2 regions of the Pontibacillus sp. ALD_SL1 genome follow, and region 2 is predicted to be linked to the other one. Evidence: predicted binding sites of a transcription regulator. Region 2 holds the regulator's gene; the other holds the start of a gene.
What was found. The regulator Rex, encoded in region 2, represses fermentation and respiration genes when NADH is low (regulators of the CRP and FNR family bind a similar motif). The targets are predictions, from matches to a motif close to TTGTGAAATATTTCACAA.

Region 1 (12,331 bases), 1.7 Mb from region 2:
TTTATCTCCAACAAGCGGCTCGGTAACTGGTATGCCTTCTTGTAATGATAAATAGGTCAACAAGAGGTGAAGTACGAGGGTTATAAAGCCTATTCCACTATAAAAATAACCTAAGTGTCGAACTAAGACGCTTAGGTTATTCTTTTTTACTGAAAACTATTACAATTATGACAATATTATGGCAATATATGTATTGGAGGTGGAGTTATGAAAAACTCGATCATTCAAGGTATAGTAATGATTATTATGTTGTTGGTTGTTTCTTCTGCACCATTTGTGATCATAAATTCATTTGAAGGTGTGGAAATCGAGTATGCGATGATGATTGAACTGTTAAAAAGTATTCCCTCTATAGATTGGCTAGATCGTATAGACGCTGCATTTATAGAACGTATGGTTAGAACGTTTGTCCTCTTACTAGTAGCAATGCTAATAGGATTAACATTTGCACTAGTGCTTGGATTATTTGTTGCTCGTTTTAAAGTATTTCGACTATTCCGTGGGTTAATTGAAATGATTGCGATTGTACCTGATTTCATTATTATTATCTTTTCTGTTGTCATTGGTGTGCAAATCTATCAATGGACAGGTGTCCGTGTGCTGAGTTTTATGCCAGATAAGAATACGGCTCATTTTTGGTTTCCTGTCATTGTGTTATCAATTGCTCCTGCTCTTTATTTCTTAAAGCTTATACATGTTCGCTTCCTGCACATTAGTGGAGAGGATTATGTTCGAACAGCTGTCTCGAAAGGATTAGATATCACGACAATTAACTTGCAGTATGTATATCGAAATATGCAACCGTTTATACACGCTGAATTGACGAAGGGACTATCCCTTACGATTGGAAATTTGTTTATCGTAGAATATTTATTAAATGTGATCGGATTAACACATTACATATTTGCTGTTAAAGATTTTCCGGCAACGTTACTTGGGTTATGTGCCATACTCATTATAGCTTTATTCGTTTTTCTTATTATTAAATTTGTTCTCTTTTTATTTAGAAAGGGTTTAATCTATGAATAGAATACGTCAAATGAATCTTCCATTGTATATAGGCTTTTTCTTAGTGTTAGTGTTTATCTTTATTGCAGTAGCGGGCCCAAAACTAGCTTTACACCCCTTAGATCATAAAGTAGAAGTAGAATATCAAATAATAGATGGTAAAGGGATCGTGGTGGCGCCACCTGTTCAGGCGTTTACCGTTCCAGACTATCCACTTGGAACAGATAAGTACGGTTACGATCTCTTAACAAAACTTTTGTATGGTGCAAAATATACGATTGGAATTGCTATAGCAACAGCTTTACTTAAGATGGTGCTTGGGAGTGTGATAGGCCTTTATGCCGGGTCCTTAAAATCAGAATGGTCCTTTTGGAAAGCGGTCGAAAACTCGGTCAGTTATATACCGGTGTTTTTAATTCTATATTTTGTACTTCAACCTATCACGGTCAATCCCAGCCTTAAATCTATTGATCTTATTCTCGTGTTTATTTTTGTGATGACGGTGTTAAGTTTGCCAAGTACGATCGCATCGGTACGTAAACAAACAAGAGAAATCGTGAAGAAAGAATACGTTGAAGTAGCCAAAACACTCGGTGCTCGCCGTAACAGGCTTATATGGAAGCATATCTTTCCTCAGTTGAAAGAAGGGCTTCTGATTATGTTTGTTATGGAAATTGTATTTGTAATAACGGTCATGGGTCAGCTTGGAATTTTCCACTTATTTATGGGGGGGACCATTAAGCAAACCATGCCTACCATCTATTTATCTATGACAAACGAATGGGCAGGATTAATTGGACAGTCCCGAGGTCATATTTTTGGGAATCACTTTATTTTGATGGTTCCACTAGTAGCGCTTGTTCTAGCAACAAGTTCATTTGTCTTATTAGCAAGAGGGCTGCAAAACCATTTCCAAACGGACTATCAGAAAGCACCATGGATTCCGACGGGGCGCACTTCCCATCAGCCGCTTCCTAAAATGAAGATGAAAATGGGTGACCGCTTAAAGGTTACACCAGGATTTATCATTATGGGAGTATTTCTTTTATTATTTGCGGTAAGTATGGTGTTAGTATTGGGAGAAGTGGTCTGAATGGTCAGTGGACTAAAAAGATAAATGAGTTAAATAGAGAAGGCACACACTAAAGAACACCGAATTCTAACGTATTCGGTATTCTTTTAGTAAACTTGTATATTTGTTGGGTTGTGAAGAATATGTGTTGCCTCATTTACTTGTTCTTTGGAAGGTGGCTCTACACCTTCAAGTGGGTAAGGGACACCTAAGTTCTTCCATTTATATACGCCAAGCTTGTGATAAGGAAGAACTTCGATTTTCCGAACGTTTGAAAGAGTACTAATAAAGCGAGATAATTCAATTAAATCTTCTGGATTATCATTCCTTGTAGGTACCAGGACATGACGGACCCATACCGGTACATTCTTGTCAGAAAGGAGGGTAGCAAACCGTAATATATGTTTGTTCGTCATTCCAGTTAGCTCTTTGTGCTTGTCGGGTTTGATTTGTTTTAAGTCAAGAAGAACAAGGTCAGTCATCTCTAACAACTTATCGAGTTTCTTCAGAAAGTAAGGGGAGCTATTAAAGCAACCTCCTGATGTATCAAGGGTGGTGTGGACATCAATAGACTTTAGTGCTTTAAATAGCTCGATTAAGAAATCAATCTGGAGGAGTGGTTCACCGCCGCTAACCGTAACTCCTCCGTTTGATGCTTGAAAAAAGGGGAGAAAGTCTTTCACTTCTGCCACAATCTCTTCTACGGATTTCTCAATTCCTCCGTTCAATGTCCACGTATCAGCGTTGTGACAGAACTGACAACGAAGCAGGCAACCTTGCATGAAGAGCACATATCGAATACCTGGACCGTCAACTGCACCGCACGTTTCTATAGAATGGATACGTCCTTTCATGAAGGTCACCTCCTAATTAATTGTTTACTAATACAATTCTTCCGTTTATTTTACCAGCTTCTAAATCTGCGAAAATCTCATTAATATCTTCTAAATGTTTGGTTTCTACAATGGTCTTAACCTTACCTTCTGATGCTAATTGAAGCGTTTCTTGCAAGTCTTTTCGTGTTCCTACAATGGATCCTACAATGCTTACGCCATTCAATACAGTATCAAAGATTGGAACTTCCATTGTCTCTGGTGGTAAGCCGACAGCTACACATTTACCACCACGCTTTACCGCTCGATAAGCTTCGCCAAAAGCTTTCTTAGAGACGGCTGTGCAGATAGAGGCTTGCACTCCTCCGACCTCATGTTGAATTCGTTTAGCAGAGTCACCGTTCATTGGATTTGTGACTTTATCTGCACCAAGCTCTTTAGCTAGCTCAAGTTTTTCATCAAACGTATCCACTGCAATGACGTTGAATCCCATCGCTTTCGCGTATTGAACTGCAACGTGACCAAGACCTCCAATACCATAGATCGCTACCCAATCTCCTGGTTTGGCTTCACCAACTTTAAGAGCTTTGTACGTGGTCACTCCAGCACAGAAGAGAGGGGCAGCTTCAACATAGTCCAGATTGTCAGGGATGGTCACTACATAGTTCGCGTTTGCCAGGCAATATTCTGCATAGCTTCCGTCAATGGAATAGCCAGCATTTTGTTGATCTTTACAAAGCGTTTCACGGCCGGTTAAGCAATATTCACAGTGACCGCATGCAGAATAGAGCCACGGAATTCCAACTCGGTCTCCAACTTTCAAGTGAGTAACATCAGGACCAACCTCAACAACTTCACCTACGCCTTCATGACCTGGGATTAATGGTAATTTAGGTTTTACAGGCCAGTCACCGTGAGCCGCGTGGAGGTCGGTATGACAAACACCACTTGCTTTAATGTGAACAAGGACCTGGCCGTTTCCTGCGTGTGGTTTAGGAACGGTTTGGACTTCAAGGTTTTCTTTAAATTGATGAACAACAGCTGCTTTCATTGTATCGTGATTTGTACACATCTTTTGTTTCTCCCCTTTTCAAACAATGGATTTACAAACTTTCATGGAACGTGCGGTTTATGATATCAATTTGTTGCTCACGTGTTAGTTTAATAAAGTTAACGGCATAGCCAGACACTCTTACGGTTAGCTGAGGGTACTGCTCTGGATGATTCATAGCATCAAGTAGTGTTTCTCTATCAAACACATTGACGTTAAGGTGGTGACCTTTCTTAATCATATAGCCATCAAGAAGTCCAACGAGATTGGCGTATCGGGTTTCTTCCTCTTTACCAAGAGCTCGAGGAACAATCGAAAATGTATTTGAAATGCCGTCAAGCGCTTCGTCATACGGCAGTTTAGCAACCGAGCTTAAAGAGGCGAGTGACCCTTTTGTGTCTCTGCCGTGAAGCGGATTAGCTCCTGGAGCGAAAGGTTCTCCTGCTCTTCGTCCATCCGGTGTGTTGCCTGTTAACTTGCCGTATACGACATTGGATGTAATCGTTAAGATTGATTGAGTCAGCGTGGAGGCTCTGTACGTTTCATGTTTTCTAATCTTGTTCATAAACCGTTTCACAAGATCCACCGCGATCTGATCGACTCGTTCATCGTTATTGCCGTATTTCGGATAATCTCCCTCAACCTCGTAATCTATGACTAAACCATTTGTATCTCTTATTGTTTTTACTTTGGCATAGCGGATGGCACTAAGAGAATCAGCTACAACTGATAATCCGGCAATGCCGCAAGCCATCGTGCGTAATATATCCTTATCGTGTAGAGCCATTTCAATACGCTCGTAACTATACTTATCATGCATGTAATGAATGATATTTAGTGTATTGACGTAAAGTTCTGCAAGCCATTCAAGTGTGTGATCGTATTTCTCCATTACTTCTGTATAGTCTAGATATTCCGAAGTCACTGGAGAATGTGCTGGTCCTACTTGAACTTTCAAAATTTCGTCTATTCCCCCGTTAATCGTGTAGAGAAGAGCTTTTGCAAGGTTAGCCCGGGCTCCGAAGAACTGCATCTGTTTTCCGATTGCCATAGCTGAAACACAACAAGCAATGCCGTAGTCGTCTCCGTAATACTCACGCATGATGTCATCATTCTCATATTGAATAGAACTTGTTTTAATAGACATCTTTGAACAGTATCTCTTAAATGCAGAAGGGAGGTTTACTGACCAAAGGATCGTTAAGTTTGGTTCCGGTGCAGGGCCGAGGTTATCGAGCGTGTGCAAGAACCGATACGAACTCTTTGTTACTAAAGGACGACCGTCTTCAGTCATACCCCCAATGGACTCAGTAACCCAAGTTGGATCTCCACTAAAGAGACTATTGTATTCCGGGGTACGAGCAAATTTAACGAGACGAAGCTTCATAACGAAATGATCGACAAGCTCTTGAGCAGCCTTTTCTGTAAGTCTTCCTGACTTAATATCCCGATCGATATAAATATCAAGGAAAGTAGAGACACGCCCAAGGCTCATAGCCGCACCGTTTTGTTCTTTAATGGCAGCAAGGTAACCAAGGTAGAGCCACTGGAATGCTTCCTGAGCCGTGTTAGCTGGTTTAGAGATATCATACCCATAAATTTTTCCTAATTCTTTCAGCTCTTGGAGAGCCCTTAGTTGTTCTGAAATTTCTTCTCTTTCTCGAATGATCTCTTCAGTCATAGCAGCTTTGCTAAAGAAGACTTTATCCTTCTGTTTCTCTTCAATGAGACGATCTACTCCGTAGAGAGCGACTCTGCGATAATCTCCAATGATGCGACCGCGCCCATACGCATCAGGTAGGCCAGTGATAATGCCGGCTTTTCGAGCTAGTTTCATCTCGGGAGTATAGGCATCAAATACACCCTGATTATGGGTCTTTCGGTACTCAGAGAAGATCTTCTCTACCTCTTCGTCTAATTTATACCCATATGATTCAGCAGATGCAGCTGCCATACGAATTCCACCAAAAGGTTGGAGAGAGCGCTTAAAAGGCTTATCGGTTTGGAAGCCAACGATCTTCTCAAGTTCCTCGTCTAAGTAACCCGGACCATGTGAAGTAATCGTTGAAACGATGCGTGTGTCTAAGTCAAGAACACCACCCGATCCTCGTTCCTCTTTCGTCAATTTCATCACTTGTTCCCATAGTGTTTGAGTATTTGAGGTAGGCCCTTCTAGGAAGGCCTCATCACCTTCATAAAGCGTGTAATTTTGTGAGATAAAATCTCTGACATCAATAGTAGATTGCCATTTTCCTTCATTAAAACCGTTCCAAGGTGGACTGCTTGTCGTCATGTCGAGTGTTTTCATCTTCATTTCCTCCTCTTTGGGAAGTAGTAGGATTCATTTACTATGCTCAATGTTTCACAATCTTTCCACACTCTTATTATACTCCGGTAAATTCGAAAAAAACAGTGTTTATGAGGAATGTTCTTACAATGTTCAAATTTATCCATTTTCAAGTAAAATAGTTCGAATTAGGATTTGAAATCAAACCACAAATAAGAAAATGCCAAGGGACATACTAGAGAGTAGTTTGAATATTCTATATAATGAAACGATGAGGGGGGTATCTTGGTATATGCTGCTTTAGTCATCTTATTAATCCTGCTGTTAAGCTTAGAAACCATTATTAGAAAAAAGTTTAATATTGAACGAAGATACGTAACAGATACAAAAGGAAAGCACATCGACCGCTGGGGAAGAGGGGTGTTACTTTTAATCGCAATTAGTGTATTGGGTTATGCAATTTTTTCACATGCGTCAGGAATGAAATGGTATCTGATGGGGATTTATGTGGCTCAATTCGGTTTTCAGGCCATCATGCAATGGATGTTTTTAAAAAGGTCAAAAGAATATGTAATTACGAGCGTCTACCTCGCTCTTGGTGTATTGACCATTTATAACATAGACATTCTATTTAGAGATTTAATGTAGGAAAGTGGGCATGAGTATGGAATGCTATAGAAAGATTCATATTTTTGGATCGGTGGCAAGTGGAAAAACAACAGTTGCAAAGAAGTTATCACATACCTTAGAGATCCCTTATTATGAACTGGATAATATTGTTTGGGATCGGGAGCCACCTGAAGATGTTAGGCGTTCTGAGGAAGAGCGCGGGGGAATTGTTCAAGAGATAATCGTGTCTGATACCTGGATTATGGAGGGGGTGCATTTAGGTTCTTGGATGACAGATAGTTTTAGAGAAGCAGATGTGATTCTATTTCTCGACCTACCCTATTATCTTAGAAGAAACCGAATTCTATCACGCTTCCTGAAACAAAAGCTAAAACTTGAAGAGGTTCATTATAAACCTACCCTGAGAATTTTGAGAAACATGCTCAACTGGAATAAAACGTTTGAGAGTAGTTGGAGATTTAAGTTCTTATACGAATCAGGAGTCGATTTGGATAAAGTTGTCTGTATCAGAAATAGAAGAGATTTAAATAAGCTAATACATAACTTAAGAGATTTTAAGAGGATAAGATCGTAATCAGAGAGGAATATTGGTTTACGTTAGAATGGGATAAAATGGTTGATTATGAGGTGGTGCTTTGAAATAATACTCATAATCAGATAATAATATGGGGTTTAATTTCGAGAGGGGATTATAATGCAGCTTTTGATTGCTATATTAATGATTGTTGCGCCAGCTTTGTTCCTTGTTAACTGGAAGAAGTCTGGATATGATTGGGGTACAGAAGAGCCACATAACAAATAATGGTCGACAAAAAGAGCCGTATCTATAAAAGGGAAGCGGCTCTTTTGTTCATGAAGATGAATGCAAAGCATAAGGTGAAAAGTCTGAGCAACTTGAATGAGTTCGTGAAACTTCTTTAGATATGAACCGACAAAGTAAGTGGGAGGCGATTGTATGAAACACTTTCTAGTCGGTTTGATTGTATATCTTGGATTGGTGATCATGCCAACCCAAGCACTAGCAACCTCATGGGCTTATCCATTTGTTGTGTGGGACAATAGTTTATACATCGTTACTGATCAAGAGGTGACAGATGTTGGGGAAAGAATTGGACAAGTAACTCGTTATTCAGACATGGAACAGTATGGGGGCAACTTCAGTAATGTGTATGAAAAAGGTACAAACTATTATGCAATTAAGGGTATTCCCACATATCAATCCATAGCTGTTAAAGAAAAGAGTGGAAGATTTGTTAAAGCTGACTGGGAAAAAGAGTATACGTATGGTTCCGCTTTTCCTGTGGGATTGGTAAGTATGGTCGCAGTGCTCATTGTTATAGGGATGATTCTTATATATTTCACCCGCCGGAGTTCTTTGAGGCAGTAATAGGTTATAGTGATAATTAAAAAGAAATGTAGTGGTGATCGGCTTAAATGAAGGACTATTTTCAGCTTCTCGTGAAGTTGGGAATGGTCTTTTGTTTATGGATAACAGCATTTCAATATAATGGTCCCCCTTTTTGTTCTAACTTCTTCCAAATAAGGGGGCCTTTTTTACGCTTTACATCCTAAGTGAAAATGTATTCCTATAGAGCCCCATCATAATAGAAGAATTATTCGAAGATTCTAAAATGGGTGGAGTCATTGTGGGACATCGAAAGGCCGCCCTTAATGATTAAAGAGGAGGAACATAAGTGAGTAGATTTACAAAGAAGATTACAACAAGTCTTTTCACAAGCTTGTTAGCTGTAACAGCTTGGAGTGCACCAATTACTCATGCTCAAACAGAATTTCCGGATGTTAATGAAAATGTTACAGGAAATGAGGAGATTCAGTATTTAGAGGACAAAGGAATTATTCAGGGGTATTTGGATGGAACTTTCCGTCCGGGGAACAATGTATCGCGCATGGAAGCAGCAATCATGCTGACGCGAGAATTGGGCTTATCGACTGAGGATAGACCGAATCCTAATTTTGATGACATTTCAACAGAACATCCTCATTACAAGTATGTAGCTGCTTTAGTGGATGAAGGTATCATTAAAGGTACTGATTCTAATGAATTTCAACCCGATCGCAATATAAAACGAATTGAAATGGCTGCAGTATTAACAAGAGCCTATAATCTAGAAAATGAACCGATTTCTAAAGAATTTGATGACGTGAGTGGGAACCGTAAGTATGTTAGTGAAGTTGTATCCAATCGAATTTCGGTAGGCTTTCCTGACAATACATTCCGTCCGAGCGCCCCAACGACTCGTGCACAATTCTCAATCTTTTTAGCACGTACAATGGATAATCAGTTTAAAAAGTACTTGTCTAACGCTAAAGAAGATCCTAATTTTGAATCAATAGACAATGAGGACATTCGTGGAACGTACATATGGCATGCCGAAAATGTTATAGAAGAACCAAACGAAATTTTAGAGTTTGCAAAAGAAAATGATATTAACTTGCTCTATACTCGTTTAGATCGTACGCAAGATTACACCGTTTACAATGAATTCCTAGAGAAAGCTCACGAAGCTGGTATAGAGGTTCACGCTATGGGAGGCCATCCAAATTGGGCTCTTAAAGAAGGTGAAGAGCGTCTTAACATGTTTATTGACTATGTTACCAGTTATCAAAAAGTTGTTCCTCCAAGACAACAATTTGATGGAATTCACCTTGACATTGAACCTTATGTCTTACAGAACTGGGATGGGAATCCAGAAGACATCTTAAAGACCTGGAAGACGAATATTCAAGTTTTTGTTGACGAAGTGAAGAAGGATTCTGATTTAGAAACGAGTGCAGATTTAGCGATCTGGCTAGACGATCATAAAACCCCAGGACAAGAGGACATTTCCTTCAGTAAGTGGTTCATTAGCAAATTAGATCACACAACACTTATGGCTTTCAGAGATTCAGCAGAAGGATCTAATGGTATAATCGATGTATCGAAAAAAGAAATGGAATTTGCAAAAGAGCTAGGTAAGGAACTTCTGGTATCTGTTGAAATGAAGCAGATTAAAGAAAATAAACACATTTCATTCTACGAAGAAGGTAAACAGTTTATGGAAGAACAGTTAGATGAAACAAAGAGTTATTTTAACGATAACCCAAGCTATCATGGCAATGCTGTTCATGCTTATGAATATTGGAAAGTAGCGAACGAATAAGCTCCTTGAAGTGGTCTTGTTACAATTAGAACAATGCTGTGTTCATTAACAAAATAGTGTGTACAAAAGACTATTCTTAGCTTCTGATGAGGTTGAGAGTAGTCTTTTTTCGAGGTAAAAGGAGCATTATTTATTAAAAATGTATTAAATTAAGAATACATGGAGAACAGATCATTGCAGCTAACATTGATAAAGTTTTTATCGTGACAGCTTTGACGAACGAATTTAATATCAACCGAATGGAACGATATGTGCTACAAGTGTATGAGAGTGGAGCAGTACCTGCAATCATTTGTACGAAACAAGATTTGTGTGAAGATGTCGGTCGTCGATTGGAAGAACTTACACTTGCTGCTCCTGGTGTGCCGGTTTATGCAGTGAGCAATCTTACAGGTGAGGGTATTCAAGAGTTAAAGAGTGAGTTGAAGAAAGATGAGACCATTTCTTTAATTGGTTCATCAGGTGTAGGGAAGTCAACGCTTATAAACAGCTTAATGGGTGAGGATATACAGCTTACACAAGAAGTTCGTTTTGGTGATGATCGTGGACGTCATACCACAACGCACCGAGAATTGTTTTCTCTACCGAATGGGACGACTGTAATAGACACACCTGGCATGCGGGAATTGCAGCTTTGGGGGAAAGAAGATACTGTAGGGAAGACATTCTCTGACATTGAAGAGCTCAGTTCACAGTGTAAGTTTCGCGATTGTAAACACCACAGTGAACCTGGGTGCGCTGTGAAACAAGCCATCGAATCAGGGGAGCTTGAAGAAGGGCGTCTAAAGAATTATGAGAAATTAAAACGCGAACTTCATCGTTTGGCGCTCAAAGAACAGTACAGTGCCCACCGTGTGAATCGGATGCTTCGCGGGCCAAAGTCATATAAAAGATAATGATAAAAAAGTCAGCTTCATTTTAAAATGAAGCTGACTTTTTTAATAATAAGGTGAAATCATTAAGTAGACTACTACGCCGGTAATACTAACATATAGCCATAAAGGCATTGTCCAACGTGCAATTTTACGGTGCTTGTCTACTTTCATAGAAAGTCCACGGAAAAGTGTAAGCAAAGCTAGTGGCACGATAGCAGCGGCCAAAACAATGTGAGTAATCAAGATAAAGTAGTAGATATACTGAATGAACCCTTCTCCGCCGAAAGATGTAGAGCTCGCCATAGAGTGATAGGTCAGGTATGAAACTAAGAACAAAGCAGTTGATGTAAACGCAGCAAAAATAAAGCGTTTATGCCACTTTACATTTTTTCGGATAATCATAAATAATGCAGCGAACAAGAAGACTGTAGTAAATGAGTTTAATACAGCATTTGTAAGTGGCAATATGGTAATATCAAAGCTTGAACTGCTTTCTATTTTCGGTATAAATAAAAGGGCTACGACAATGGCGTTAATCGCAATGGATAGGCCAACGACCCAAGGTACATAGTTGAAATTTTTCTCAATTTGCAAAATCTCTCAACCTTTCTATGATAAATCGTTCATTTTCGAGTATAGCGAAAATGAACGAAAGATTCACTACTGAACTGTCTTGAACAGTGACAAATTTGTTAATTTTTTTGGTTGAGAAACTTTATGCACTAAAAAGACTACAGCAATTAGGGGTTCTTTTGTAAGTAACCAATCTATACCTGCCTTGCGTGAGAAAATCAGCTAATTCGTAATTTTAGTAAAGGGTGTACGCTTATTCTCTATAATTTACAGTTAAGGTGAGGGGGGATATCTTGTATAATAAAGGTAGTTATACATATATTTAAACGAAGGAGTTAAAAAATGGACCCGATTTATTTCTTTGTTATTGCGGTATTAATTGCTACTGGGGGTATTAGTTTTATTTCAAGAAAAGCTCTTCATGATGTAGCTCAAAAGCCGGATAATCTGCAATCGATTCAAACGAAATTATTTATGGGTGTTGCTTTAGTTGAAGTGATTCCAATTGTGTTAGTAGTTTTTGGATTTATCAATCTTGATCAATCGACTATCAATCCAGTAACTCCTCTCATTCTGGTGGCAATCATTACAGTGATAAATGGAGGTCATGTATTCAAAACCTACCTCAGTCTTTTGGGGGACGCTGATAAACAAGCGAAAGAAAAGCTCCGTATGCTCTTCATGGTTTGTCTTCCATTGTTAATGGCATTCCCGATCGTAGCTGGTGTCGCCACAATGACGACTACAGGAAGTTAAATAATAAGGCAAAGGTCATTTTCCTTAGGGGAGAATGACCTTTTTTTGTTGGTAAATCTATGTTCTCTTAATCGTGTGGGGGAGT
Region 2 (12,331 bases):
ATGTGATTTTAGGGTAAATGAATTAGTTAAATGTAAATGGGATGTAATTACTAAAGAGGGATACTCAAGAAAATATTTGATTAAATCTTAATTAATATAAATAGGAGAAAATTTCTTTAATACTAAAGACAGGTGAACAAAACCTCTCATTATACCTCCACCTTGAAAAAGAGGTAGATTCTTGATTATTTTACCTAGGTAAAAATAAAGATGATTAAACACAAAAAGAGGCTTCTCGATAGTTTTTCAACTAATGAGAAGCCTCACTTATATTTCACGATGTTAGCATTTCGTTAGCAAAATCCTTCAAAACCCTCATATACCAAGGGTTTGAGCGGTCATCACATCATGCCGCCCATTCCACCCATGCCACCCATATCTGGCATACCGCCACCAGCATTATCTTCTTCAGGGTGATCGGCTACAACCGCTTCTGTAGTTAGGAACATTGCCGCTACAGATGCTGCGTTTTGTAGTGCGGAGCGTGTTACTTTTGTTGGGTCCACGATACCTGTGTCGACCATGTTTACCCACTCGCCTGTTGCTGCGTTAAAACCAACGCCAACCGCTTCGCCTTTAAGACGCTCGATAATAACAGAGCCTTCAAGACCTGCGTTGTGAGCGATTTGGCGAACTGGTTCTTCAAGTGCACGAAGTAAGATCTTCGCACCTGTTTCTTCGTCGCCCGTAAGGTCAAGTGCTTCTACTTTCTTGTAGATGTTCACAAGTGCTGTACCACCACCGGCTACGATGCCTTCTTCTACTGCTGCGCGCGTAGAGTTCAGGGCGTCTTCGATGCGAAGTTTACGCTCCTTAAGCTCTGTTTCTGTAGCTGCACCAACTTTGATGACTGCTACACCGCCAGCTAGTTTCGCAAGGCGCTCTTGAAGTTTCTCTTTATCGAATTCAGAAGTTGTTTCTTCTAATTGAGAACGGATTTGGCTTACGCGGCCTGAGATTTGTTCAGGGTTGCCAGCACCTTCAACGATTGTTGTGTTCTCTTTCGTAACCACAACTTTGTTCGCACGACCTAATTGATCGATTGTTGTGTTCTTAAGCTCTAGGCCTAGGTCTTCTGTGATAACCTGTCCGCCTGTGATGGTTGCGATGTCTTCAAGCATCGCTTTACGGCGATCACCGAATCCAGGTGCTTTAACAGATACAGCGTTGAATGTACCACGAAGTTTGTTCACAACAAGTGTTGCAAGTGCTTCGCCTTCAACGTCTTCAGAGATCATTAGAAGTGGACGGCTTTGCTGGACCACTTGCTCAAGGACAGGAAGAACTTCCTGAATGTTTGTGATCTTCTTATCTGTGATTAGAATGTAAGGATTCTCAAGAACCGCTTCCATCTTGTCTTGGTCAGAGACCATGTAAGGAGATGCATATCCACGGTCGAACTGCATACCTTCAACAACTTCCATCTCTGTGTTGAAGCCTTTAGATTCTTCAATTGTGATAACACCATCGTTACCAACGCGCTCCATAGCTTCTGCGATTAGTTGACCTACTTCTTCATCCGCTGAAGAAATCGCCGCTACTTGTGCGATGGAATCTTTACCTTCAATTGGTTTAGAGATTTGTTGAAGTTCTTTAACGGCTAATTCTGTCGCTTTCTCGATACCGCGACGAACGCCAACTGGATTCGCACCAGAAGCTACGTTTTTAAGACCTTCACGGATCATCGCTTGTGCTAGAACCGTTGCCGTTGTTGTACCGTCACCAGCGATTTCGTTTGTTTTAGAAGCTACTTCAGATACAAGCTGCGCGCCCATATTCTCGAAGTGATCTTCTAATTCAATTTCTTTCGCGATTGTTACACCGTCATTTGTAATAAGTGGAGAACCGAACTTTTTCTCAAGAACCACGTTACGTCCTTTTGGTCCAAGAGTTACTTTAACTGCATCAGCAAGGCGGTCTACACCGCGAAGCATCGAACGACGTGCGTCTTCACTAAACTTAATATCTTTAGCCATGAATAAATACCCTCCTAAAAGATTCTTGTAAGCGTTTATGATTGTCCAACATTAATTGTATTAGTTAACGACTGCTAAAATGTCACTCTCACGTAAAATTAAGTATTCCTTACCTTCGTACTTCACTTCAGTACCAGCAAATTTTGAGAAGATGATGTGGTCGCTAGTGGCTACCTCTAGTGCAACCTTTTCACCATTATCCGTCACACGACCAGAACCTACCGCAACAACTTTACCTTCTTGAGGCTTCTCCTTCGCAGAGTCAGGAAGAACAATACCGCTCGCGGTCTTTTCTTCTTGTTGTACTACCTCAATTACAATACGATCACCTAATGGCTTTAACAAATCAGACACCCTCCTCAAATGGTTAAAAACTATTCTTGTTTTGATTTATTAGCACTCTCTTAACTTGAGTGCTAACACAATTATTATAATAATGAATCTCCAGGTATTTTGCAAGCGAAAACATTTAATTTCTTCATAAAAATTTCCTCACAGAAACTCGCTCACTCCCCCAGCCGATTATGACTCATCTTTTCCGATTTAAACGTTTCTTTCCACTTCTTTAAATGTGTTACAATACGTAAGATAAAGGTATAAATTCTCAAAAGGAGTCGTTGCCGAATGCCAAGGCGCTATTGGTATGTCATCTTAACATATACGCTTGTCCAATTATCAGGTGGGTTGGTAGGTCAGTTCATTCTTTCACTGGACCTTGAGAATCCTCAAACCTGGCTGATCACCTGGACGATCTCATCCTTTATTGCTGGCCTTCTTATTATTACATGGCTCTTAAAGCCAGATATACAGAAGGACCTGCGTCAGGATTACGATATGGGTATCGGGTCTTACATCAAGTGGGGACTGCTTGGAATCTTACTTGCTTTCCTAAGTCAGTACGCCGCTACTGTCATTGAGTCTCTTGTCTTTGGCGTTGATCCTATATCAGAGAACACGCAAAACTTATCGGCTCTTGCGAAAGCAACACCGATCTTCATTCTCATCATTGCCATTGTGGCACCGATCTTAGAGGAGATCATATTCCGAAAGATTCTATTCGGAACATTACGTAAATATACGAACTTCCTCATATCTGCACTCGTATCAGGCAGTATCTTCGGGATCGTGCACGGCGAACCAGAGCACTTACTGAAATATGCCATGATGGGCTTAGTCTTTGCCTACTTATATGAGAAAACAAAGCGCATTATCGTACCGATCATCACGCACGCAACTATGAATTCCCTCGTCATTATTGCCCAGATGACAATAGATGTAGAACAACTGGAGCAAAACGTACAGACAATCCTGTTTGGAGGTTAATCCTATTATGAAAACTTCGCCATTCTTTATGGCATTCCTCTATTTTATTATGGGGATTTTATTTACGTATATCGCCATACTTAGTGTAGAAGAGACAATTTGGAACTTGATTACGCTCGTTTGCTCTTTCGTTGCGACAGTAAATTTCGCCGTCGCGATTCGACTTTTTATGCTGTTCCTAAAAATGAACAAAAGCAACAAAAAATAAGCGGCTTCCCCACTACGGGGATAGCCGCTTATTTTTATGCCACCATGTTCAGATCGTCTATTATCTGCTATTATATGGTAAGGTATAATTTGTAAAAAGGTGGTGATGATATGAAAAATCTATTACGCAGCACCGTGAGCTCTTTACTTATAGGGCTTGGATTCATTACAGGCATCCTTGCATTCGCGTATAAAATGTTAATACTATCTGATATTCCAGTTTCCTTTTCCACTTCGGAAGCCCTCGTCGCCCAGATGTTATTTTTTATCGCTACTACTTTCATAAGTTTTGGCATACTAGCTGTAAGAAGCAATTTAGGACGCGTCATAGCAGCAGGCTTCATCATGCTAGCTTTATTATTCAATCTTTCAGTTTTTCAGACACCCCTATTCGATCACAGGGCATCCGTTGCCTTTTTGCAAATGACTCCTATTTTGCACCTAAGTTTCCTTACACTACTAAGCCTTTACTTGCTTATTCGGAACTGGAAGCAACCACTATATTCGTATAACTAGAATCACCCACATACGACAAAAAAAGGCCATCCTCTTGATGGCCTTTTTTTATAGCAATTACGTCCCTTCTTCCTCCTCAGAAGAGCTCCCTGCTCCTTTCATAATAAAGGAAAACGGGATCGCTAAGACAATAACGACAGCCGAGACTAGAAAGGCTTCATTTAACGTTTGAAGCGTCGCCTCTGTCATATTTGCCTCTCCGGCTGCAATCACTGCTCGCCTTGTTTCATAATAGATCGAGAAGAAGACAATGCCGAATGATGAGGTCATTTGTCTAAGGACATTATTCATCGCCGATCCTTGAGCGACCAGCTCATCCGATATGGCGTTCATTCCAGCTGTTGTGGCTGGCATATTACTAAGCCCCATTCCAGCACCCCGTACTGCGTTTAACGCGAGGATCACCCAGTATGGAGTGGACAACTCCAGAAAACCAAGGGCTGTTGTGGCAGCAGCCATTACGAACAATCCAATAGGGATAACCGCTTTCGGACCTTTCTTGTCCAAAATCCTCCCCCCAATGGACATCGATACACCGCTTAATGCCGCTGCCGGTAAGAAAAGAAGTCCTGTCATAACCTCATTCAGACCATATACATTCTGAATCAAGAGTGGCAGCAAGAAGATTCCTGAGAAAAGACCAATCGATGCCGCGCCTGTTACGACAACAGATACGGCATACGTCGGAACTTTAAAGACAGATAAGTTCAATAAAGGCTGCGTCTTCCGATTTTCCACAAAGACAAAGGCCACGATCGACAAGATACCAACAACAATCAGACTTATGTTACTGGCTGTAAGAAGGGTCTCAAGTTCCTTCCCTCGTCCAAGGGCAAATAAGATTCCTCCGACACCAATCGTCACAAGAATAAAGCCAATGGTGTCGAATTTAAGAGAAGGATTTTTTTCCGTTTCGACTAAATATTTAGTAGATAGGATAATTCCAATCAGTCCAAATGGAATATTAAATAAAAACAGAAAAGGCCAATCAAAGAACTGAATGATTACCCCGCCGATTGTCGGTCCAATCGCAGGTGCTACCATGGCAGCGACCCCGTATACACCTACAGCTAGACCACGCTCGTGCTTCGGGAAAGCGTTAAAGATTAACGCCATCGCAATCGGCATCAGCAAACCACCCGCAATCCCCTGCACGGCCCTAGAGAGAATAACAAGGCTCAAGGTAGGAGAAATGGAGCCTGACACAGAGCCAACTAAAAAGATGATAAGCCCCGTCACATACACTTTCTTCTTCCCGAAACGATCTCCGAGAAAGCCTGTTAACGGCATTGTCATCCCCATTGCCACCATAAAGATCGTCAGCATCCAGCCTACACTTACAGCATCAGCATCGAAGATTTCCATAAAGCGCGGAAGCGTCGGGTTTAACATGCTGTTATTTAATATCACTGTAAATGTACCAAATAAGACGGATACAACGACAAGCCACTTACTTGATAATTTGCTCAAGCTGCGTCCCTTCTTTCGTTTCTAATTATTTCGTTTTACGAATCGTTTTCTACTATATCACATAATCCACTAGCCAAAACCAATTCCTACACACAAAAAAGAGGCTTAGTCAGCCTCTTTTGGTTCTTCTTCGTTGCCCTCTTCATGTTCGAGAGGATAATGTTTTAAAAAGTATGCCAGTGCTTGCAGCTCTACTGCTAGATCGATATGATGCACCCGTATACCTTCTGGGACAGATATCCGAGCTGGTGTGAAGTTTAATACACCAAGAATTCCTGCCTCTACTAACCGATCAGCTATTCTTTGCGCTTCATTAGCTGGTACCGTTAGAATCGCAACGGAAATCTCTTCTGATAAGTACTCCTCTAATTTATCAATATGATAAACAGGCACACCGCCTATATGACTACCGACTTTCTCTTCCTGCGCATCAAAAGCCATCTCAATCTTCGTGTTGTTATTCTTTGTAAAGTTATAGTGTAAGAAAGCAGTTCCGAGATTTCCTACTCCTATTAAAGCAACCCGCGTAACTTCATCTTGATCAAGAGTTTTACGGAAAAAGGTAAGTAAATAATTCACATTATAACCGTATCCCTTCTTACCAAGGGCACCAAAGTAAGAAAAGTCCCTACGAATTGTGGCTGAATCGACCTTCACCGCCTCACTCAATTCTTTTGATGAGACACGTTGCTTACCTTGGCTATGCAGATTATTTATAAAACGATAATATAAGGGCAGTCGCTTGGCTGTCGCTTGTGGTATTTTTGCCTGATCTAGCTCCATCTCTTATCCCCCTCACTTCATACCGTAACAGTACACTAATCGAGTCCTTAAAGGACCTTTCGCTGATACCGTTAACGCTTCCAATTTCTATAACCACGAATTCAGGAAGATCATAAAGATCATCCTCGTTCTGTTATGAATGAAATTCTATGTTTCTATTTGTTGTTCTATATGATGGATTGTCCTTACAGCATAATTGTAAAGAAATGTTTCTAATTTCACAAACATCTCGACCATGGATAAGAAGCCCGAGTTCACTTCAACGTGTGAACCTTGCTTCACACGCATTTCTTAAGATACACTTAACTCATTGAGGTGAACGACCATGATTCTTATGCAAATGAATAATATTACAAAACGCTTCGGCGCTGATCTTATTCTATCGAATATTAAATTAGAAGTACACACCAATGACCGAATTGCCATTGTTGGACGTAATGGAGCAGGAAAATCGACCTTGCTCAAAATTATGGCCGGTGAGCTTTCGTATGAGGAAGGTGAGCTCCACAAACCCAAAGAAGCTACATTAGGGTATTTAGAGCAGCACACCGGACTCGAATCAGATAAAAGCATCTGGGATGAAATGATCGCCGTATTTGACCATTTAAAAGCTATGGAGAAACAACTCCGTCAAATGGAAGAAAAAATGGCGGATCCTGACCTTATAGCTAAAGAGGAACAATACCAGAAACTTTTAAAAGACTACGATGAATTGCAATTGCGTTTCAAGAATGACGGCGGATATCGTTATGAAGCTGACGTTAAAGCTGTATTAAACGGGTTAAACTTCGGGGATTTCGATTTAACCACGCCAATCGCTACTCTTAGTGGTGGCCAAAAGACAAGACTAGCACTCGGTAAGCTCTTACTTTCTAAACCAGATATCTTAGTCCTTGATGAGCCGACCAACCACTTAGACATCGATACGCTTAATTGGTTAGAGCAATATTTGCAAGGCTACCCAGGAGCTGTCGTTATCGTCTCTCACGACCGCTACTTCCTTGATAAAGTCGTAAATGTCGTTTACGAAATCTCTTATCGCTCTTCTGAGAAATTCCACGGAAACTATAGCAAATATCTAGATCAAAAAGCCGCCAATTACGAACGCGATTTGAAGCAATTTGAGAAACAACAATCAGAAATGAAACGAATGGAAGACTTCATTCAAAAAAATATGGCTCGAGCTTCTACTAGTAAACGAGCTCAAAGTAAACAAAAACAACTTGAGAAGATGGAAAAGGTTGATAAGCCTAAAGGAGATCAAAAGTCCGCTAAATTCACATTTGATATCAACAGAAGAAGCGGAAACGATGTGCTAAAAGCGCGTGATCTTTCTTTCCAATACGAAGACAGTAAAAAACCAGTATTCGAAAACGTCTCCTTTGATGTAAATCGAACAGAACGCTTAGCACTCGTTGGACCTAATGGCGTCGGGAAAACCACCCTTCTCAAAAACATTATTGATAAACTCTCCCCTAGCGGAGGCACGATTCAATATGGAACGAACCTTCAAATCGGGTATTACGACCAGGAACAGGCTCAATTAAATTCTTCCAAAACTGTTCTTCACGAACTATGGGATGAATACCCGTTTATGGATGAGAAAGATGTTCGAACTGTACTGGGTAACTTCCTATTTACCGGAGATGATGTCTTAAAGAGTGTGAACTCTCTAAGCGGTGGTGAGAAAGCAAGAATCGCCCTGGCGAAATTAATGCTTGAGAAATCCAATTTCCTTGTATTGGACGAGCCTACCAACCACCTAGACCTAGATAGCAAAGAAGTACTAGAGTCCGCCTTAATGGATTATCCGGGTACCATTTTATTTGTCTCCCACGACCGTTACTTTATTAACCGGATTGCCACCCAAATCTTGGAGTTAGATGGAACAGACACACACCTTTATCTCGGTGATTACGACTACTATTTAGAGAAAAAGCAAGAAGCGAAGGAAATTGCTGAGTACGAAGCGCAGCAAAACCCTACTGTTCAAAAAGAGACTAAGGATTCTAAGAATCAATTTGAACAAAATAAAGCGGAACAACGCGAAGCCAGAAAGCGAAAGCGTCGCATTGAAGAAATTGAACAAGAAATCGTAGAATTAGAGGAAGTCATTGAAAAAAATGATGCCTTACTCTGTGAACCAGAGGTTTATCAGGATCATGAGAAGTCCTTAGAACTCACAGAAACAAATGAACAATCTCAATCAAAAATCGAATCACTAATGGAAGAATGGGAACAACTCCATGAAGAAAACTAAAAAAGAGGGGATATCCACAAGATATCCCCTCTTTTTTTAACGCTTTCATAGGTTTTGTCGAACTGTGTAACTATCCCCAATGATATCCACACCAATTTTCCTTACAAATACAGTTTTTCACATATTTATACACATAATCCACAGAATTACATTAGGTTATCCACAATTTTTATTCACAAACGATCGTTTACTGTGACAGCATTCTACAATATTTATGCACATCTTAATTTCTGGCTGTGGAAAAGACTGTATATGTACACACTAATTGAAACATTCAGACGTGTTTTCCACATCAAAAAGCGAAACCAATAAATGATTTCGCTTTATCCCTGTGTACTATTTTGTTACAGAACGCTTCGCATATCGCTCTAACGATAAAGACGGATTTCCGTTCAGGTCCCAACCAGCACGGTGACCCTGATTAAAAGCAACGGTTCCTGCTGCAGCAATCATCGCTGCGTTATCTGTGCATAAGTGTAGTGGCGGAATTAATAGCTCAAGTTCTTCATCTGAACCAAACTTTTCTTCAAGACGAGCTCGTAATCCTTTATTAGCAGCTACACCACCTGCTACAATAACTTGCTTCACACCATACTGTTTCGCCGCTTTATACGCTTTTGTGGATAATACGTCAACAACACTTTCCTGAAAGCTCGCCGCAATATCCTCCTGCTTCAATTCAATCCCTTTTTGCTTAGCATTGTGGAGCGTGTTAATAACCGAAGACTTTAATCCACTAAAACTAAAGTCAAAGGAATCATTCTCAAGCCAAGCTCTAGGGAAATCAATCGTCACTTCTCCCTCATGAGCCAGTCGATCAATATGAGGACCACCTGGATAAGGAAGTTTTAGCGTTCTCGCCACTTTATCATAGGCTTCACCGGCTGCATCGTCTCTCGTTTCTCCAATCACTTCAAATGAGCCATGTTCTTTCATAAGAATAAGCTCTGTATGTCCTCCTGAAACAACTAGAGATAGCAATGGAAACTGAAACTCTTTCATCAGACGATTCGCATAGATGTGCCCCGCTATATGCTGTACGCCCACCAGAGGCTTCTGATAAGCAAAAGCTAATGCCTTAGCCGCATTAACCCCTACTAATAAGGCTCCGACTAAGCCAGGGCCTTCTGTAACCGCAATGGCATCGATCTCTTCCATATTCATATCTGCTTGTTCTAATGCCTCTTCTAGAACGAGTGTCACCTGTTCCACATGATGACGTGAAGCAATTTCAGGGACAACGCCACCAAAGCGCTTATGGCTTTCAATTTGAGAAGCAACGACATTCGCTATAAGTTCTGTCCCATTTTTCACAATCGCAACAGCTGTTTCATCACAGCTCGTTTCAATTCCTAGAATATATTGATCCATTATAATTTCACCCACATAACTACAGCATCCTCTTGGTTATCTGTATAATAATTTTTACGTACTCCACCTGGTAGCAGACCATACTTACGGTACAGACGCTGGGCTACGATATTCGATACCCTTACTTCTAGAGATAGTTGGATGGCTCCCACCAAACGTGCCTTTTCCATCACCACTTCAAACAAGGCTTGACCAAGCTTCATGCCTCGGTACTCAGGTAGAATCGCGATATTTGTAATATGAGCTTCATCAATAATAACCCATAACCCACAATACCCTACTAATACGCCTTCAAATTCAAGAACGTAATAAACCGCATAGGGGTTATCCTGAAGCTCGTGTTCAAACGCATCTCGGGTCCATGGAGTGGCAAAGCATGCCTCTTCTAATTGAAGAACCCGATCTATATCCTCTTCTGTCATTTGGCGAACGATCGCTTTACTCACTTTGCTGATGCCCCTTTTGGCTCTCCAGCCATTTGGCCTCAGCCTCAGCAAGGCGAAGATAGTTTGGCGTTAGTTCATGAAGAGAGGTTGGCTCCTTCGTAAGAGCAATACTCGCAAGCATTCCTGCACTTGGCAAATGAACCGGTAAGGAAGAGAAAACAGCTTTCTCACCTAATACTTCTTCGATCTTTTCTTTATGAATAGAAGCTTGAGAACTAATAAATAATACAGATTCCTCTGTAGCGCGTAGCACTTCTAGCCAATCTGACATAAGCACGTTAACTTCATCTTTAACAGGAACCATTTTCTCGAACCCTTCAGCTTGGTACAGCCCTGTATAAACTTGTCCTCTTCTTGCATCAAAGAATGGGCAAACAAGACCATTAAAGAATACCCCATTGTAAGACAGCACCTCTAAGCTTGATACGGCCACAATAGGAATGGATAATGACCAAGCCAATGTCTTAGCTGTCGTGAGTCCAATTCGAACGCCGGTAAACGATCCTGGGCCATGGCCAACGGCAATCAAATCTAGATCTTGTGGCGTCATCTTACAATCTGCTAACAGTTGGTTAATGGCAGGCATAAGTTGTACCGAATGGTTTTTCTTTATATCCGTTGTATATTCAGCTAAGAGCTGCTCTTCTTTCATTAAGGCGATCGTCATCGGTTGATTCGACGTATCGATAGCTAATACAATCATTTGACTAACTCCTTACATAATCGTTCATATCGTTCCCCACGAGGGGTTAATTGTATCGTACGGTGGTCTTCCCCATTATAGAAAAGATGAATATCTAACCGTTCTTTCGGAAGATAGTCTTCAATGTATTGGGCCCACTCCACAACACACACGCCTTCACCTTCGAAATACTCATCAAATCCAATATCTTCATCACTATCTTCAAGACGATAGACATCTAAGTGGTAAAGAGGCATACGACCTTCATATTCTTTAACAATCGTAAATGTGGGACTGCTAATGGTTCTTGTAACACCAAGTCCAACGCCCAGCCCTTTTGTAAAAGTTGTCTTACCTGCTCCAAGATCTCCTTCAAGTGTAAGAAGATCATTCGGTTCTAAAAGAGCACCTAAACGTTCAGCTACTTCTTTCGTCTCTTCAGCAGAGCGGGTATGAATGGTATAGCTTTCATTCATGCGAAACACCTACTTCCTATTCCAGTCTAACGAATCGATTCTTATCTAATTCCCATCATAGCAAAAAAGGGGGCAAAAAGAAAAAAACCTATCTATATCAGTAAAGAGTAGAAGATCAGAGTGAGAGCAACCTCTCAGATCTCCTAAAAAAATGCATTAGAAAAGCCTTAGGAGGTTTTCCTAAGGCTTGTATAAACAATCATATGTAATCAAAAACAAAAATGGCGGTCCGGACGGGACTCGAACCCGCGACCTCCTGCGTGACAGGCAGGCATTCTAACCAACTGAACTACCGGACCATTTTCTAATTTGATTAATCTAAATACAACGATTATTTGTAACTCGAAGATGTTAAATCAACGTTGCACAAATTTAATTTGGTTGCACCTAAAGGTACACAATCATTTGTAATTCGATGAAGTAAAATCAACGTTGTACAAATTTAATTTGGTTGCGGGGACAGGATTTGAACCTGCGACCTTCGGGTTATGAGCCCGACGAGCTACCAGACTGCTCCACCCCGCGACGATAAAAAATATTCATAATGTTGAGCATGCTCCAAGTCTCAGAAAGACTGTCCCTTCCTCTGCAAGATCATTCAAGGAAGTGAATGTGTCGGGACAACTCGAAGTTGTTTCAGTGAAGTGATGCTCGTTGCTCCACCCCGCGACGATAATAATATAAACAAAGCATGGCGGCGTCCTACTCTTGCGGGGGTGAAACCCCGACTACCATCGGCGCTGAAGAGCTTAACTTCTGTGTTCGGCATGGGAACAGGTGTGACCTCTTCGCCAAAACCGCCATACTATTGTTTTGTTTGA

Region 1: the regulator Rex is predicted to act here: its motif matches at 6,315-6,332, upstream of pflB (formate C-acetyltransferase).

Annotation. Positions count from the first base shown of each region.
Region 1 is NZ_CP062974.1:2,393,675-2,406,005, reverse strand. It holds gene IMZ31_RS12240 (sulfatase family protein) at 1-55, shown strand, start outside; gene IMZ31_RS12235 (ABC transporter permease subunit) at 208-1,029, shown strand; gene IMZ31_RS12230 (ABC transporter permease) at 1,022-2,101, shown strand; gene pflA (pyruvate formate-lyase-activating protein) at 2,188-2,934, opposite strand; gene adhP (alcohol dehydrogenase AdhP) at 2,951-3,964, opposite strand; gene pflB (formate C-acetyltransferase) at 4,017-6,272, opposite strand; gene IMZ31_RS12210 (DUF4181 domain-containing protein) at 6,537-6,899, shown strand; gene IMZ31_RS12205 (P-loop NTPase family protein) at 6,916-7,455, shown strand; gene IMZ31_RS12200 (hypothetical protein) at 7,837-8,268, shown strand; gene IMZ31_RS12195 (S-layer homology domain-containing protein) at 8,576-10,042, shown strand; gene rsgA (ribosome small subunit-dependent GTPase A) at 10,186-10,938, shown strand; gene IMZ31_RS12185 (DUF420 domain-containing protein) at 10,981-11,514, opposite strand; gene IMZ31_RS12180 (hypothetical protein) at 11,833-12,246, shown strand.
Region 2 is NZ_CP062974.1:266,678-279,008, reverse strand. It holds gene groL (chaperonin GroEL) at 342-1,976, opposite strand; gene groES (co-chaperone GroES) at 2,037-2,321, opposite strand; gene IMZ31_RS01600 (CPBP family intramembrane glutamic endopeptidase) at 2,601-3,299, shown strand; gene IMZ31_RS01595 (YdiK family protein) at 3,307-3,507, shown strand; gene IMZ31_RS01590 (hypothetical protein) at 3,618-4,022, shown strand; gene IMZ31_RS01585 (MDR family MFS transporter) at 4,080-5,492, opposite strand; gene IMZ31_RS01580 (redox-sensing transcriptional repressor Rex) at 5,598-6,275, opposite strand; gene IMZ31_RS01575 (ABC-F family ATP-binding cassette domain-containing protein) at 6,601-8,535, shown strand; gene tsaD (tRNA (adenosine(37)-N6)-threonylcarbamoyltransferase complex transferase subunit TsaD) at 8,872-9,906, opposite strand; gene rimI (ribosomal protein S18-alanine N-acetyltransferase) at 9,906-10,328, opposite strand; gene tsaB (tRNA (adenosine(37)-N6)-threonylcarbamoyltransferase complex dimerization subunit type 1 TsaB) at 10,345-11,055, opposite strand; gene tsaE (tRNA (adenosine(37)-N6)-threonylcarbamoyltransferase complex ATPase subunit type 1 TsaE) at 11,052-11,510, opposite strand; tRNA gene IMZ31_RS01550 (tRNA-Asp) at 11,733-11,809, opposite strand; tRNA gene IMZ31_RS01545 (tRNA-Met) at 11,959-12,035, opposite strand; rRNA gene rrf (5S ribosomal RNA) at 12,200-12,315, opposite strand.